DNA from 2 places in the Kitasatospora sp. NPDC089797 genome. Region 1 is predicted to be linked to the other one. Evidence: predicted binding sites of a transcription regulator. Region 1 holds the regulator's gene; the other holds the start of a gene.
The links. Region 1 encodes HrcA, which represses chaperone genes, less so after heat shock. Its sites were predicted from a motif close to TTNGCACTCNGNNNNNCNGAGTGCNAA; they were not measured.
Positions count from the first base shown of each region.

Region 2: the regulator HrcA is predicted to act here: its motif matches at 2,580-2,606, upstream of groL (chaperonin GroEL).

Region 1 is NZ_JBFBGS010000046.1:19,007-24,677, reverse strand. It holds gene AB0O91_RS30615 (S41 family peptidase) at 1-857, opposite strand, end outside; gene AB0O91_RS30610 (16S rRNA (uracil(1498)-N(3))-methyltransferase) at 1,018-1,767, opposite strand; gene dnaJ (molecular chaperone DnaJ) at 1,846-2,985, opposite strand; gene hrcA (heat-inducible transcriptional repressor HrcA) at 3,067-4,101, opposite strand; gene htpX (zinc metalloprotease HtpX) at 4,369-5,289, shown strand; gene AB0O91_RS30590 (hypothetical protein) at 5,312-5,671, shown strand, end outside.
Region 2 is NZ_JBFBGS010000027.1:7,164-12,834, forward strand. It holds SAM riboswitch class I at 1-18, shown strand, start outside; gene thrC (threonine synthase) at 36-1,331, shown strand; gene AB0O91_RS22380 (MoaD/ThiS family protein) at 1,358-1,636, shown strand; gene AB0O91_RS22385 (cold-shock protein) at 2,191-2,394, shown strand; gene groL (chaperonin GroEL) at 2,763-4,385, shown strand; gene AB0O91_RS22395 (hypothetical protein) at 4,498-4,854, shown strand; gene AB0O91_RS22400 (hypothetical protein) at 4,864-5,043, shown strand; gene AB0O91_RS22405 (hypothetical protein) at 5,040-5,671, opposite strand, start outside.

The DNA of each region.
Region 1 (5,671 bases):
GTGCGCGGGCCGGCCAGCCGGATGTCCAGGCGGCGCGGCGCGGCGGTGTCCAGGTCGTCCAGCAGCCAGAGGTCGCCGGCCCGGTGGAAGACCACCCGGGTGCCGTCGGTGGCGGCGCCACGGGCGTAGAAGCCGTCCGGGTCGCCGGTGTGCCGGCGCAGGTCGGTGCCGTCCGGGCGGCTGGACCAGAGCTCGCCGACGCCCTCGTGGTCGGACAGGAAGGCGATCCGGCCGCCCCGGCCGCCCTGCCCGGCCACCCAGAGCGGGGAGTCGAGGTTGCCGTCCAACTCCTCGTGGACGCGCTCGAACCGGTCCCGCCCGAGCCACAGCCGGCCCGCCCGGCCGCCCCGGTAGCGCTTCCACCAGGCCGGCTCGCGGTTGTTGGCGGTGACCAGCAGCACCCTCCCGCCGTCCGGCTCGAAGGCCAGCCCGCCGACCGGCCCGTACGGCAGCCGCGCCGCCGCGCCGCCGTCCAGCGGCAGCGCGTGCGCCCAGCTGCGGCGCCCGCCGGCCTCGCCCGCGCCGGTGGTGGCGATCGGGCGCCCGTCCGCCGTCCACCCCTGCACCCGGGTCAGCTCGTTGCCCCAGTGGGTGAGCCGCCGGGACGGACCGCCGTCCACCGGCAGCACGTGCACCTCCGGGGCGCCGTCCCGGGTGGAGGTGAAGGCGAGGTGCCGACCGTCCGGGGAGAACCGGGGGTGACGCACCGGCACGTGGTCGGCCGTCAGCCGCCAGGCCCGGCCGCCGTCCAGCGGGGCGAGCCAGAGGTCGTCCTCGGCGACGAAGGCCACCAGATCGCCGTGGAGGTGGGGCTGGCGCAGGTAGGCGCCGGTGGAGGTGCTCAGCGAGTCCGTCACCCGGTCAGCGTAGGCAGGTGCGGGTACGATCCGCTCCGTTTTCCGGCAACTGCCGTCCGGCGTGCGGGAATCCGGCCTCCCCGGGCCCGCCGTCGAAGCCCTGGGAGTCGGAGCTCCGGGAGTCGAGGCTCTGGGAGTCGAGGCTCTAGGAGTCGGAGCCCTAGGACCAGCGGCCGGTGCGCCCCAGCAGCAGCGCCCCGGCGGCCACCCCGGCGGTCGAGGTGCGCAGCACCGAGGGCCCGAGCCGGTACGGCCGGGCGCCCGCCTCGGCGAAGGCGGCCAGCTCCTCCGGGGAGACCCCGCCCTCCGGGCCGACCACCAGCACGACGTCCCCGCCGGCCGGCAGCGCGGCCTGCGCCAGCGGCTCGGCGCCCTCCTCGTGCAGCACCGCGGCGAGGGCGGCCTGCGCCAGCAGCGGCGCCAGCTGCCGGGTGGTCGCGAGTTCGCGCACCTCGGGGAAGCGCAGCCGGCGGGACTGCTTGCCCGCCTCCCGGGCGGTGGCCCGCCACTTGGCGAGCGCCTTGGCGCCCCGCTCGCCCTTCCACTGGGTGATGCACCGGGAGGCGGCCCAGGGGACGACCACGTCCACGCCGACCTCGGTCATGGTCTCCACGGCCAGTTCGCCGCGGTCGCCCTTGGGCAGGGCCTGGACGACGACGATCCGCGGCGCCGGTTCCGGCTCGCGGCGCACCGCGGTGACCGTGACCTCGATCGCGTCCTTGCCGAGCACCCCGGCGACGGTGCCGTCCACGCCGAGCCCCAGGCCGTCCGCCAGGGTCACCGCCTCGCCGGCCTCCAGTCGCTTCACCGCGGCCGCGTGCCGCCCCTCCGGCCCGTCCAGCCGCACCACGGCCCCGGGCGCGGCGGCGGCGATCCGCTCGGTCTCGACGACGAAGACGGGCGCGGTCATGACGGGGAACCTCCGGGAAGGGAACGGGAACACCGCAGGGGTGCCGGGGACCAGCCCCCGGCACCCCTGCGTGGACGACTACCGGCCGTTGAAGGCGTCCTTCAGGCGCGAGAACAGCCCCTGCTGGCCCGGCGCGAACTGGCCGGACGGGCGCTCCTCCCCGCGCAGCACGGCGAGCCGGCGCAGCAGCTCCTCCTGCTCGGCGTCGAGCTTGGTGGGCGTCTGCACCTCGACGTGCACTATCAGGTCGCCCCGGCCGCCGCCGCGCAGGTGGGTGATGCCCCGGCCGTGCAGCGGGATCGACTGGCCGGACTGGGTGCCGGGCCGGATGTCGACCTCCTCCAGCCCGTCCAGGGTCTGCAGCGGCACCTGGGTGCCGAGCGAGGCGGCCGTCATCGGGATGGTGACGGTGCAGTGCAGGTCGTCGCCGCGCCGCTGGAACACCGCGTGGGTGGTCTCGGCGATCTCGACGTACAGGTCGCCGGCCGGGCCGCCGCCGGGGCCGACCTCGCCCTCGCCGGCCAGCTGGATGCGGGTGCCGTTGTCCACGCCCGCCGGGATCTTGACCGTCAGGGTGCGACGGGCGCGCACCCGGCCGTCGCCGGCGCACTCGGGGCACGGGGTCGGCACGACGGTGCCGAAGCCCTGGCACTGCGGGCACGGGCGGGAGGTCATGACCTGGCCCAGGAAGGAGCGGGTCACCTGGGAGACCTCGCCCTTGCCGCGGCACATGTCACAGGTCTGCGCGGAGGTGCCGGGGGCCGCGCCCTCGCCGCTGCACGTGGTGCAGGTGACGGCGGTGTCGACCTGGAGCTCCTTGGTGGTGCCGAAGGCGGCCTCCTCCAGGGTGATCTCCAGCCGGATCATGGCGTCCTGGCCGCGGCGGGTGCGCGAGCGCGGGCCGCGCTGGCCGGCCGCGGCGCCGAAGAAGGCGTCCATGATGTCGGAGAAGCCGAAGCCCGCCGCGCCGGCCCCGAAGCCGCCCGCGCCGCCGCCGCCGGGCGACAGCGGGTCGCCCCCGAGGTCGTAGACCTGGCGCTTCTGCGGATCGGAGAGCACCTCGTAGGCGGCGTTGATCTCCTTGAACCGCTCCTGCGTCTTCGGGTCCGGGTTGACGTCCGGGTGCAGTTCGCGTGCCAGGCGCCGGAACGCCTTCTTGATCTCGTCCTGCCCCGCATCCCGTCGGACGCCGAGTACCGCGTAGTAGTCCGTGGCCACCAAATGCTCCGCTTGTTCCGCCTGTAGTAGTGCTGCTGCGACTGGTCTCCGCCGTCGAACCCCTCGACGGCGGCTGCTGTGCTACGACTCGGCCAGGATCTGGCCCACGTACCGTGCCACCGCCCGCACCGCCCCCATTGTGCCCGGGTAGTCCATCCGGGTCGGACCGATCACACCCAGTTTGGCCACGCTCTCGTCGCCCGAACCGTAACCGACCGAGACGACCGAGGTGGAATTCAGCCCCTCGTACGCGTTCTCCCGCCCGATCCGGACCGTCATCGCGGCGTCCGTGGTCTCACCCAGGAGGCGGAGCAGGACGACCTGTTCCTCCAGCGCCTCCAGCACCGGCTGGATGGTGAGCGGGAAGTCGTGCCCGAAGCGGGTCAGGTTGGCCGTGCCGGCCAGCATGATCCGCTCCTCGTTCTGTTCGGCGAGCGCCTCGAACAGCGTCGCCAGGACCGTACTGACGGTCGGCCGGTCGGCCTGCTCGAAGGCCGCCGGGAGTTCCTCCAGCAGCCCCGGGACGTCCGGCAGCCGCTGGCCGGCCGCCCGCGCGTTGATCCGCGAGCGCAGGTCCGCCAGGACCGTCTCGCCGACCGTGCCCGGGCAGTCGACCATCCGCTGCTCGACCCGGCCGGTGTTGGTGATCAGCACCAGCATCACCTTCGCCGGGGCCAGCGCCACCAGCTCGATGTGCCGGACCGTGGAACGGGTCAGCGAGGGGTACTGCACCACGGCCACCTGGCGGGTCAACTGGGCGAGCAGCCGCACCGTGCGCATGACCACGTCGTCCAGGTCGACCGCGCCGTCGAGGAAGTGCCGGATCGCGCGGCGCTCCGGGGAGCTCATCGGCTTGATCTCGGCGAGCTTGTCGACGAACAGCCGGTAGCCCTTGTCGGTGGGGATCCGCCCCGCACTGGTGTGCGGCTGGTGGATGTACCCCTCCTCCTCCAGCGCGGCCATGTCGTTGCGCACCGTGGCCGGGGACACCCCGAGGTTGTGCCGTTCCACCAGGGCCTTGGAGCCGACCGGCTCCTCCGTGCCCACGTAGTCCTGGACGATCGCGCGCAGCACGGCGAGCTTGCGGTCGTCCAGTTGGCGGACCTCTCCGGCCATGGGGCACGCACCTCCGTCTTCGCACGTTGTCCGTCTGTGATGCTGCGAGCCGCTCCGGGGAGGACCCCGACCCTGGCACTCTGCACGCACGAGTGCCAAAACCGTACCTGCCAGTGTACGGCCCGGGTCCTACCGCAGGAACGGCCCGGCCGGGGTGATCCTGCCCGCAGTTCCGGACGGCCGCCCCGACACTCCGTGCGCGCGGGTGGTGCCCCGGGGCCGTCCGGGTGGCAGCATCGAAAGCGACGGCGAACGGAGGAGCAAGCGATGTCGAGCTCGGGCCAGCACACCCGCTTCGCGCCGGACCGCGGCCTGACCAGCCGCATGGTCGGGACGATGTTCGTGATCGGGCTGCTGTACGTCGGTTTCACGGGCCTGCTGATCGTGCTGCTGCGCGGGGCCTGGCCGCTGATCGTGCTGATCTCCGGCGGGCTGTTCGTGGCCCAGTTCTGGTTCAGCGACAAGATCACCGAGCGGGCCATGGGCGCCCACGAGGTGACCCCGGAGCAGTACCCCCAGCTGCACGGCACGGTCGACCGGCTCTGCGCCCTGGCCGACATGCCCAAACCGCGCGTGGCGGTCGCCGACAACGACATGCCGAACGCCTTCGCCACCGGCCGCAACCCGCAGAACGCGGTGGTCTGCGTCACCACCGGCCTGCTGCGCCGGCTCGAACCGGAGGAGCTGGAGGGCGTCCTCGCGCACGAGCTGTCGCACGTCGCCCACCGGGACGTCGCGGTGATGACCATCGCCGGGTTCCTCGGCGTGCTCGCCGGGGCGATGACCCGGATCGCGATGTACGGCGGGTTCATGGGCGGCAACCGCAACAGCAACGACCAGAACGCGGCCATCGCCGCGCTGATCATCCCGCTGGTGTCGATCGTGGTCTACGCGATCAGCTTCCTGCTCACCCGGCTGCTGTCCCGCTACCGGGAGCTGGCCGCCGACCGGGCCGCCGCGCAGCTCACCGGCCGGCCCAGCGCACTGGCCTCGGCCCTCACCAAGGTCACCGGGCAGATCGCCGCCATCCCCACCGAGGACCTGCGCAAGTCCCAGCCGTACAACGCCTTCTACTTCGCCCCCGCGCTGAGCGCCCGGGAGACCGCCTCCCAGCTGCTCTCCACCCACCCGACGCTGGAGAAGCGGCTGGCCCAGCTGGCGAAGATCTCCGAGCAGCTCGGCCGCTGACCCCTACCCGGAAGGGACCCCCGTGGGAATCCTGGACGCCCTGTTCGGCCGCACCAAGCCCGTCAAGCCCGACCTCGACCAGCTGTTCGGCCTGCCGTCCGCCGCGCTCACCCTGGAGGCCGGGGCGGGCTTCCTGCCCACCGGGCTCGGCTCGGTCTGCTTCGCCGCCGTCGAGGGCGGGGCCTTCGTCCAGGTGGAACAGCAGGTCCGGGCCCTGCTGGACGCCGACACCGAGCGCGGCGGCGTCCCGGTGGAGGCCTCCAAGGACGGCTACGGCTACTCCTGGCTGCTCGCCCGGCACACCCCCGAGGAGCTGCCGGAGCTGGTCAACGACCTGCACGCGGTCAACAGCGAGCTGGAGGCCAACGGCTTCGGCCCGCAG
Region 2 (5,671 bases), on a different contig from region 1:
CCGCGGGGAAGATGAGGAGAGAGGCCTCCGCCATCATGGCTATCACTGCGACGACTCCTTCTGGTGCCGCATCCGTTTCCGTCGACCTGGGCCCCGCCGTCGCGCTGTCCTGTCGGGAGTGCGGTACCCGCTTCCCGCTCGGCCCCAGCTTCGCCTGCCTGGAGTGCTTCGGTCCGCTGGAGATCGCCTACGAGTTCGGCAGCGAGCGCGCCGAGGAACTGCGCAAGCGGATCGAGTCCGGGCCGGCGTCCATCTGGCGCTACGCGCCGCTGCTGCCGGTGCCCGCCGACGTGGCGTCCAAGCCGAACCTCAACCCCGGGTGGACCCCGCTGGTGAAGGCGGACAACCTGGGCCGTGAGCTCGGTTTCACCGCCCAGCTGCACATCAAGGACGACTCCGGCAACCCCACCCACTCGTTCAAGGACCGGGTGGTGGCCTGCGCGATCGAGGCGGCCCGGGCGTTCGGCTACACCACGCTGTCCTGCTCCTCCACCGGCAACCTGGCCGGCGCGGTGGGGGCGGCGGCGGCCCGGGCCGGGTTCCGCTCCTGCGTCTTCATCCCGCACGACCTGGAGCAGGGCAAGGTCGTGATGGCCGGGGTGTACGGCGGCGAGCTGGTCGGCATCGAGGGCACCTACGACGACGTGAACCGCTTCTGCTCGGAGCTGATCGGGGACTCGGCCGGCGAGGGCTGGGGCTTCGTCAACGTCAACCTGCGGCCGTACTACGGCGAGGGGTCCAAGACGCTGGCGTACGAGATCTGCGAGCAGCTGGGCTGGCGCCTGCCGGAGCAGATCGTCATCCCGATCGCCTCCGGCTCCCAGCTGACGAAGATCGACAAGGGGCTGCAGGAGCTGATCAAGCTGGGGCTGGTGGAGGACCGGCCGTACCGGATCTTCGGCGCCCAGGCGGAGGGCTGCTCGCCGGTGTCGGCGGCGTTCAAGGCCGGGCGGGACGTGATCAAGCCGGTGAAGCCGGACACCATCGCCAAGTCGCTGGCGATCGGCAACCCCGCGGACGGCCCGTACGTGCTGGACATCGCCCGCCGCACCGGCGGCGCGGTCGAGGACGTCACGGACGCGGAGGTGGTGGCGGCGATCCGGCTGCTGGCCCGCACCGAGGGCATCTTCGCCGAGACCGCGGGCGGGGTGACCGTCGGGGTGCTGAAGAAGTTGGTCGAGACGGGCCAGCTCGACCCGGCCAAGGAGACCGTGGCGATCAACACCGGCGACGGCCTGAAGACCCTGGACGCCGTCTCCGAGGCCGGGATGACCGCCGTCATCCGCCCGACGCTGGACGCCTTCCACGCGGCCGGCCTCGCGTCCGCCTGAACCACCCCCACCCCGCAAGGAGAGCCATGAGCGCCAACGTCCGCATCCCCACCATCCTGCGCACCTACACCGGCGGCGCCGCCGAGGTGACCGCCGAGGGCGCCACCCTGGCCGAGGTCATCGCCGACCTGGAGCTGAACCACGCGGGCATCTCGGCCCGCATCCTGGACGACACCGGCAAGCTGCGCCGCTTCGTCAACGTGTACGTGAACGACGACGACGTGCGGTTCGCCGAGGGCCTGGCGACCGAGATCGCGGACGGCGCCGGCATCTCGATCATTCCGGCGGTGGCCGGCGGCTGCTGAGCCGTCCCGTCCCTTTCCCCGCGCCGCCCGTACGCACGGAATTCGACTCTCCGTGGGTGCGGGCGGCCGCCTGCATTTCGGCGGGAATATTCCGGGTCGAGTCGGAGTAGAGTGTGGCTCTGCTGGGAACAGGGCTCCGCTCCCGGCGGACGGGGTGCGTCGCCGGAGGTCGTCCGGCCGCTGGGACCGGCCGGGGCGCCGGGCCGGGAAACATGTCAGGCAGATGTCAGAATTCCTGCAGGCATTTGAGTAATTCGTCCGCTATGTCCGGCGCGTAATGCCGATTTCCTCCCGGTTTGTTCGCTGTTGTCTCTTGATGGACCCCTGGAATTCCCGGCGGCTGACCCTGTTGCAGAGGGCGTCGATCCGGATACATTCAGCGGCGGTCGACGTAATCAACCGCTCACGGAAGCCGCCCGGCGTCCCGGGTGCGGGGGATTACGGCGTGCACGGCTGCGCCCAGGGGGGGTTCCCCGGGCCGGCCTTCAAAACCAGACCCGGGCCCGCGACCTGCGGGACCGTGAAGGGCCAGCACAGCACTAGGGGAGTTCGGAATGGCTCAGGGCACCGTCAAGTGGTTCAACGCGGAGAAGGGCTACGGCTTCATCGCGGTCGACGGTGGTGCGGACGTCTTCGTCCACTACAGCGCGATCCAGATGGACGGCTACCGCACCCTCGAGGAGGGCCAGCGGGTCGAGTTCGAGATCTCCCAGGGACAGAAGGGCCCGCAGGCGGACATGGTCCGCGCGGCGGTCTGACCCCTTCCGGCTCCAGGAGCTCGGCGCGGCCCACTGCTGGTGGACCTCTCGCTTCGCGACGGGCCCGTACGACATGTGTCGTACGGGCCCGTTCGCGTTCCCGCGGCGCCCCGGCCGGGGCCCGGTGCGGGCCCGGTGCGGGCCCGGTGCGGGCCCGGGGAACGGCTCGCGGGTTGCCGATTGGGCTTGCACTCGACCACCCGGAGTGCTAATCATTGGCGTTAGCACTCACAGTGTGAGAGTGACAGCGGACCGGGTCGGTGAGGCCCCCGGGAGCGGTAGGGGAATGGACCTCCGCGCACCAGGGCCGTCCGTCGCGGGCACCCCTTGGTCCGAGCAGTCGACCGTGTCCCGGAGGACCACTTCTGATGGCCAAGATCATCGCCTTTGATGAGGAAGCTCGCCGCGGCCTTGAGCGTGGCATGAACCAGCTCGCCGACGCAGTGAAGGTCACGCTCGGCCCCAAGGGCCGCAACGTCGTGCTGGAGAAGAAGTGGGGCGCCCCCACGATCACCAACGACGGTGTCTCCATCGCCAAGGAGATCGAGCTCGAGGACCCGTACGAGAAGATCGGTGCGGAGCTCGTCAAGGAGGTCGCCAAGAAGACGGACGACGTCGCGGGCGACGGCACCACCACCGCCACCGTGCTCGCCCAGGCCCTGGTTCGCGAGGGTCTGCGCAACGTCGCCGCCGGCGCCAACCCGATGGCCCTGAAGCGCGGCATCGAGAAGGCCGTCGCCGCCGTCTCGGACCAGCTGCTGGCCCAGGCCAAGGACGTGGAGACCAAGGAGCAGATCGCCTCCACCGCCTCCATCTCCGCCGCTGACACCCAGATCGGCGAGCTCATCGCCGAGGCCATGGACAAGGTCGGCAAGGAAGGCGTCATCACCGTCGAGGAGAGCAACACCTTCGGTCTGGAGCTCGAGCTCACCGAGGGCATGCGCTTCGACAAGGGCTACATCTCCGCCTACTTCGCCACCGACCTGGAGCGCATGGAGGCGACCTTCGAGGACCCGTACATCCTCATCGCCAACTCCAAGATCGGCTCGGTCAAGGACCTCCTCCCGCTGCTGGAGAAGGTCATGCAGAGCGGCAAGCCGCTCGTCATCATCGCCGAGGACGTCGAGGGCGAGGCCCTGTCGACCCTGGTCGTGAACAAGATCCGCGGCACCTTCAAGTCCGTCGCCGTCAAGGCCCCGGGCTTCGGCGACCGCCGCAAGGCCATGCTCGGCGACATCGCCATCCTCACCGGTGGCACCGTGATCTCCGAGGAGGTCGGCCTCAAGCTCGAGAACGCCGGCATCGACCTGCTGGGCACCGCCCGCAAGGTGGTCATCACCAAGGACGAGACCACCATCGTCGACGGTGGCGGCGACAGCGAGCAGGTCGCCGGTCGGGTGAACCAGATCCGCGCCGAGATCGAGAACAGCGACTCGGACTACGACCGCGAGAAGCTCCAGGAGCGCCTCGCCAAGCTGGCCGGCGGCGTGGCCGTCATCAAGGCCGGCGCGGCCACCGAGGTGGAGCTCAAGGAGCGCAAGCACCGCATCGAGGACGCCGTCCGCAACGCCAAGGCCGCCGTCGAGGAGGGCATCGTCGCCGGTGGTGGCGTCGCCCTGCTGCAGGCCGGTATCGCCTTCGACAAGCTGGAGCTGGACGGCGACGAGGCCACCGGTGCCAACATCGTCAAGGTCGCGCTGGAGGCCCCGATCAAGCAGATCGCGACCAACGCCGGCCTCGAGGGCGGCGTCGTGGTGGAGAAGGTGCGCAACCTCCCCGCCGGTCACGGCCTGAACGCCGCCACCAACGAGTACGTCGACCTGGTCGCCGCGGGCATCATCGACCCGGCCAAGGTCACCCGCTCCGCGCTGCAGAACGCCGCCTCCATCGCGGCGCTGTTCCTCACCACCGAGGCCGTCATCGCCGACAAGCCGGAGAAGGCCGCCGCGGCCGCCGGCGGCGGCATGCCGGGCGGTGACATGGACTTCTGATCCTGATCGGTCTCCGATCGGATCGTCGATCCCCGTCCGCGTGGGCGGTCCCCTTCGGGGGGCCGCCCACGCGGCGTTTCGGCCTTCGGGCCTTTCCGCGGAGAATGGACGGATGGCTTCCGACGACATCGAGACCGCCCTGCACAACGCGCGGGCGCTGATCCTGGCCGACCTCACCGCACGGGACGTGGCGGACGCCGCCGTCGTCTCGCTGGTGGAGCAGGCCGTCACCCACCGCCGCTGGTGGCTGGAGCAGTGGCCGGACGGCACCGACTACGTGCTCGGGCTGGTCGCCCAGGACGTCCAGGACGCGCTGCTGGAGGCGTACGGGCGGTGGCCGCTGTGCGCCGCCTGCGCCGCCGACGGGGACCCGCACGCGCTCGGCGTGGAGCCGGAGTTGGGGCCGGAGCCGCACTGGGTGTGCGGCAAGCAGGGCGCGGTGGTGGCGGCGGTCGGGGAGCTGATCTAGGGTCCGTGCATGGGGCGCTGGGTGTGGGGTGTGGTGGGCGGCTGTTGCGGCCTCGGGCTGTGGTGGGCCGTGGTCGAGGCGACGGGGGCCGGTCAGGACGACTGGTGGGCCGTGGTGGGGCGGATGCCTTCCGTGATGGCCGGATTCGCGGCCGCGGACCGGGTGCTGGCCCGGCGGGCCGGGTCCTAGACGGTCGCCGACGGGTCCTGGAGGCCGTCGAGTTCGACGGTCAGGTTGGTGCGGGCCGCCTCTGTGAAGCGCTCGCGGGCGGCGGGGGTGCGGTAGAGCGCCGGGAGCGCCAGGAGCCCGCTCAGGACGGCCGCCCGGCCGGTCCGGAAGGCCGGCTCCGGGACGAAGCCGTACTCCTCCCGGACGGCGGCCGCGTACCCGGCGTAGGCCTCCGGGGTGCCGCCGAGCACGGCGAGGTCGGCGTCGCAGAGCACCTCGCCGTCGCGGTCGCCGGGGGCCGGGTCGTGGGTGACGGTGAGCAGGACCAGGCGTTCGACCTCGGCGACCCGCCCGGCGGGCAGACCGGCGGCGGTCAGCGCGCGGACGGCCAGGGCGGCGCTGCGCTCCTCGTTCTCGGTGCGGTCGGGCCGGTACACGGCGTCGTGGAACCAGGCGGCGAGCCGGACGGTGTCCGGGTCGGCGGCGTGCCCGGCCAGGGCGTCGACGTGGCCGAGCACCGCGCGCAGGTGGTCGGCGGTGTGGTAGCGGCGCTGCGGCTCGGACCAGCGGCGCAGCAGTTCGCGGCCGTACGGCGCGGGGTCGTCGGCGGTGCCGCAGCGGTGCAGCAGGGCGGTCCAGGCGGCGAGCA